2 regions of the Paenibacillus sp. D9 genome follow, and region 2 is predicted to be linked to the other one. Evidence: riboswitches for the same ligand, from Rfam matches in the RefSeq annotation. Region 2 holds a riboswitch; the other holds the start of a gene.

Evidence for each region. A riboswitch is a leader RNA that binds a small molecule or an ion and turns the genes downstream of it on or off. The one in region 2 is predicted to bind FMN.
Region 1: another riboswitch for FMN. It lies ahead of VE23_RS04725 (DMT family transporter); the one in region 2 lies ahead of ribD (bifunctional diaminohydroxyphosphoribosylaminopyrimidine deaminase/5-amino-6-(5-phosphoribosylamino)uracil reductase RibD).

The regions. Positions count from the first base shown of each region.
Region 1 is NZ_JZEJ01000001.1:1,011,139-1,013,989, reverse strand. Features, by position in the region: gene VE23_RS04735 (DUF6509 family protein) at 1-211, shown strand, start outside; gene VE23_RS04730 (MGMT family protein) at 276-611, shown strand; gene VE23_RS04725 (DMT family transporter) at 608-1,588, opposite strand; FMN riboswitch at 1,711-1,864, opposite strand; gene VE23_RS04720 (hypothetical protein) at 1,997-2,383, shown strand; gene VE23_RS04715 (MFS transporter) at 2,540-2,851, opposite strand, start outside.
Region 2 is NZ_JZEJ01000001.1:517,348-520,198, reverse strand. Features, by position in the region: gene ribE (riboflavin synthase) at 1-244, opposite strand, end outside; gene ribD (bifunctional diaminohydroxyphosphoribosylaminopyrimidine deaminase/5-amino-6-(5-phosphoribosylamino)uracil reductase RibD) at 248-1,360, opposite strand; FMN riboswitch at 1,639-1,843, opposite strand; gene VE23_RS02355 (peptidylprolyl isomerase) at 2,060-2,491, opposite strand.

The DNA.
Region 1 (2,851 bases), 490 kb from region 2:
GGTGGATGAAGAGGACGAGCTGTACTCGCCGAGCGGCCTGTACGTGCGCGCTGTATACAAGCAAGAAGGAGCGGGAGGCTCCATCATCCGCCACGAGATCCGCGAGCGGGGCAGCGACCGGCTGCTCGACTTCGGGCTTGAGGATGAAGAGCTCGCCGAATTGGAGACGTTCTGCAAGGAACATATCGCCGACTCGGAAGCAAACGGATAATCAGACAAGAGCCCGCGGCTGCTGGACAGCGCGGGCTCTAGTTCTACTTATGGGGGAGAGACATATGCAGCCTTTTACGGAAAAAGTGATCCGGGTCGTCGGCGCCATCCCGGAAGGCAAGGTCATGACCTACGGCTCGGTCGCTGCAGCGGCCGGAAGCCCTCGCGCCGCGCGCCAGATCGTCCGCATCCTCCATTCCATGGGGGAGAAGTACGGGCTGCCCTGGCATCGGGTCGTCAACGCGGCAGGCTCCGTGTCGCTGCCGGGCGATGCCGGCGAGCTTCAAAGGGCATTGCTGGCCGCGGAAGGCATCGAAGAAGGCTCCCGCGGAGCGATCGATCTCGACCGGCATCGGCATGAACCGGATGCAGAGCAGGCCGGCGGCGAAGCCGGGCATTAAGCGGCGGACTGCTCCGCTGCGGCTCTCGACGTGCTGCGGCTGAGCATGACGAGCACGCCCCAGATAAGCAGGAAGCCGATCAGCTCATGAATCTTGAGCACGGATCCAAAAGCGATCCAGTTGATCAGGACGCCGACGGCAGGGAAGGCGAGCTCGGCCAGCGTGGCGATGGAAGCCTTCGTCGAGGAAAGCCCTTTATAATAGAGCAGCATGCTCAGAAGGCCGGGAATGAAAGCCTGGAAAAGCAGGTTCACGATCAGCACGGCCGCTGCGCCTGTGCTTCCCAGATGCTTCCAGGAGTCTCCGGCGGCCAGCAGCAGAACGCCCAGCAGCGGGATGGCGAGCAGGAAGCGGAGCGAAGTGACGATATGGAAGCCCAGCTTCTTCTGCAGCAGGTATTTGCCCATGACGGTCGATCCGCCCCACAGGAAAGCGGCGCCGATCGAGTACAGCGCGGCCTGGGAGCCGAGATCGTGCAAGCCGAGCTGCGGACCATGGAAGCCGAATGTAAGCAGGTATGTTCCGGCGAGCGCGACGAGCAGATACCAGGAGAAGCGGGCTGGGAAAGATTCCTTGAGCATGAAGCGGGCGAGAATGATGGCCAGCAGCGGCTGCAGCTTCTGCAGCAGCAGGACGGCGTTGAAGTTGCCCATCGTGAACGCGGACGTGAACAGCACCGTGGCGATGGCGGAGCCGCCCCAGGAAACGAAGAACAGGGCTCCGACGACGCCGAGGGTGAGCTTGCCGGTGAGCTGATGACGGTAATGGATAAGGACCGGTACGGCATACAGAGCGAGGAGAAGATGCTCCAGGAAAACGATCTGCGGAGACGTGAAGGTTTTCAGAAGCAGGATGCGGAAAAGGGGATCGACTCCCCAGAGCGTCGCGCCGAGAACGACGTACCAAATGCCGCGGCTGCGGGTAAACAGGCCTTTGTCCGCGCTGAGCGGACGGTCAAGCGTAGCTGTGTCTTTCAATTCAACAACCTCCAGTGGCGGGTTTTTGAATTGAACCTCGTAGAAGCTCATAACCCCCGCCGAAAGACAAATGGCGGGGGCACGAAATAATACGCCTCGCCAAAATCGTGGCACGAAGCGCATTAAACCTTCTCTCATCCGGACTGTCACCGTCGGCCTTGGATTCTCACCAAGTCAGTCCCGGATCCGCATTCGCAGTTCCGGGAGTCGCGGGCTTCGGCGCGCATTCGCGCCGTCACCGCCGGTAGGGAATTGCACCCTGCCCCGAAGGTTCATATTCAGTTGCGTGAATTATATCACAAGGCGACAGCACTCGACAAGAAAAGTTCATGGTTGCAGGGAGCAGCAGCGCATCTCCCCAGGTATAATAAGGAGGACAAGCGCAACAGGGAAAGGAGAATACTGGTCATGAAGAAATGGACATTCGCGGCGATCGCGGTTCTCATGCTTCTGGTCGCGGCGGGCTGCGGATCTTCCGGCAACGCGCCTTATCAGGATGAGTCGGCGGTCAAGGTCGCGATTACGAGCGACCCGGCAGCCGTGGCCGGAACGCCGCTGCAGCTGACGGCGGCTATTGAGGGACTGGTTACGGAAGAGAACCTCAAAATCGACTTCGACATCCGGGAAGAAACGGAGCAGGAGCTCCCTATTTTGATCACTTCCAAGAAGAAAGCCCAGGGACAGTATGAGGTCACGCATACGTTCGATAAGCCGGGCAAATACGTCATCTACATCCATATCTATTCCGGAGACGATCTCCATATCATCAAGCGCAGCACGTTCGACGTCGCTTGATCCGGAAGCCGGTCAAGGGCTGTCCCCATCGGGGGACAGCCCTTTTTTTCTTGTTCGCTTTAAGGCGCGGGGCAGACCTGTCGATCTCGAGGCTTGGGTGACTGCTGTCCATCGAACCGCATAGGGACGGAAGGCGGCCTCGGCCGGCATCGGTATTCAGCCGGAAGCCTCCAGCTCGGCTGAGCTGCCGCGCGATGGGCGGCGTCTTGCCGCAAGATGCCGGGAGAGCAGGAGGAAGAAGACGAAAGCGAGCGCGCTCAAAATCAAATTGACGGCAATGACGGTCTGGTACGAATGCTGCAGCCGGTAGAGAATGCCTCCTCCGAGCGTGGCAGCCGCACCTCCGAGCTGATGGAGCAGCAGCAGAAAGCCGGTGCGCAGCCCGCCCGGTCCGCCGGCGTTCTCATCCGCGAGCAGAATGCCGCCGGATACGGCGCCAACATAGCTCGCGCCGAAAAGCAGCGAGAA
Region 2 (2,851 bases):
TGACGAGGCTGCCGGCCGGTAGGTCCTTCAGATTCGTATGGCGGTACGTTTCCGGCATGACGTCGACGCTGAAGCTTCGACTGTCCCAGGAAGTAACCGTCAGGCACACTCCATTGACGGAAATGCTGTCCCCGAGGCCGACGCCTTCCAGAACTTTGGAGGCTCCAATAGTGAGCAAGAGCGCCTCGCCTCTCTGGGACACCCGATGCAGAGTGCCTATTTCTTCGATCAAGCCGGTGAACATGGCTCAGCCTCCTCCTCTTTCGTACAGCGGCACTCCGGACAAGCACCAGTCGTCTCCGAACCGCTCCAGCTCCGTATCCGCGAGAGTTATCGCCTCTTCCATCCGCAGGAACCCGCCGAAATCAAAGCTTCCCGGCGAAGCGGCTCCCCCGCCGATGATTTTCGGAGCGAAAAACAGCCGGATCCGGTCGACGAGCCGCCTCTCCAGCATGGCGCCGTTCAGCCTGCCCCCGCCTTCGAGAAGGATGGAGCCAATCTCTCTTTTGCCGAGCAGCTTCATCCCCTGCTTCAAGTCGACCGTACGGCCATTGCCGCAAAGGATCACCTCGGCGCCGGCAGCTTCCAGAGCCGCCCGCTTTGCCGGGTCGGCAGCGCCGGACGCCAGCACGATGACCGGGGCGGATCCATCCATCAGCTTCGCATTCGGCGGAAGTCTCAGCGTCGAATCGACGACGATTCGGACCGGCTGGATCGCCGGCACGGGCAGTCTTGCGCTGAGCGACGGGTCGTCGGCCAGCACGGTACCGATCCCGACCATGATGCCTTGATGGCGATGCCTAAGCGCATGGACCGCCTCGCGTGATTCCGGTCCGGTAATCCACCGGCTGTCTCCGCTTTTCGCTGCGATTTTGCCGTCCAGCGTCGAGGCCGTCTTGAGCGTGACGAACGGAAGCCCGGTCGTAATGAACTTGTTGAACGCTTCATTCAGACGTCTGGATTCCGCTTCGCGGACTCCGGCGACGACCTCGATGCCGGCCTCGCGAAGCTTGCGGGCTCCGCTTCCCGCGACGGCGGGATTCGGGTCGATCGCCGCAATTACGACCTTGGCCGCGCGGGCGGCAATGATCCGGTCGCAGCACGGCGGCGTCCGGCCGAAGTGGCTGCATGGCTCAAGCGTCACATAGACGGTCGAGCCTTCCGCTTCTTCGCCGGCCATATTCAGCGCATGAACCTCGGCATGGCCTTCTCCCCGTTTCAAGTGCGCTCCGATGCCGACGATGCGGCCGTTGTTGACGACGACGCAGCCGACGACCGGATTGACCGAGGTCTGTCCCGTCGTCCTTGCGGCCATCTCCAAGGCCAGATCCATATAAAATCCGTCGTCCATCACTTCCATAACGCAAAAACACCCCCGACGCTAAACCTTCGGGGGTGAGGATGGCAAACCGAGTCCGCTTAGGATGATCACGCCGGCAAGAAACGATGAGGTTTCTTGCCGGAGTAGGGGAAAGCAGACGGGCACCCGTCGCTGTTCCTACATGCAAGCCTTCGTACAAGCGGGAATCTTTGGCCAACCGTTCGCGAATAAGCCGGTCATCCTCCATAACGGGGGATGGCCTTCGCAGACGGATGCCAAATAGACGCCTTTGAACAAGGCATGGCGAGCATCAAAAGCGGCTCCTTCTCCCATCCAGACTGTACTGTCGGTCCTGGAATCTCACCAGGTCCACCGCTTGCCTTGCGCCGCAGGCTCTCGAGAGCTTGGGGGAAATGGCAATCGGGTCACGGACTTGCCGCGCTGCGGAGGCGGAGCATGTGCTCTGGCGCTCGCAGGCGGATCACCGCCGGTTGGGACTTTCACCCGACCCCGAAGGAAACCGCTGTATTTGGTTCAAACCTGTCGAACGGTCATGCCGGCAGTAAACTGTATCCGGAATGATAACTGTTCTTTCTGCATCTTACCTTGCCTCCATCCAAATTGCAAGTCGGCGGCTTGGAATTGAAGCCGTACCGCCCTCGCGGCATCGGACAAGAGGAAAAGAAAAAAGCCGGCAGAGGGTTCTCCCTCCGCCGGTCTATTCGGGCAAAGCCTTCCTTAAGCCTCGGAAACTTCGACTTTGGCCATTTTCGTGCCGTTGTTGAACGCATCGACATACTCCATGCCTTTGGCAACTTTGCCGAAGACCGTATGCTGTCCGTCCAGATGCGGCTGCGGCTGGTAGCAGATGTAGAACTGGCTGCCGCCCGTATTGCGTCCCGCATGCGCCATCGCGAGGGAACCGCGCTCATGCTTGTTCGGGTTGATTTCGCAGTTGATCGTATAGCCAGGGCCGCCGGTGCCGGTGCCGTTCGGGCAGCCGCCTTGAGCGACGAATCCCGGAATGACGCGGTGGAAGCTCAGGCCGTTGTAAAAGCCCTCGTTCGCGAGCTTTTCAAAGTTGGCAACCGTGTTCGGAGCGTCCTTTTCGAACAGGTCCAGAACCACTTCTCCGCCGTTTTCCAGCGTAATTTTTGCTTGTTTTGCCATGATAGTCACTCCTTGTCCTCTAACGGTATGTACGGATTCTATCATACACTACGGCAGCATTCCAAGCAAAACGGCCGCTGGCCCGTATTATGGACAGCTCCGTTTGCGCAGGAGAAGAGAGAAGCCGCGGGTTTGGCACGGATTTTATTCTCGAAAAGCAAAACGGCCGCTTTTCCTTACTGTGGACAGCTCCGTTTGCTCAGGAGAAGAGAGAAACCGTACGCTTCTTGCGGTTCTGTTCTCGAAAAGCAAAACGCCGCTACCCCTTACTTCGGACATCTCCGTTTGCACACGAGTAGAGAGAAACCGCGCGTTTGGCGCGGATTCTATTCTCGAAAGCAAAACGGCCGCTGGCCCTTA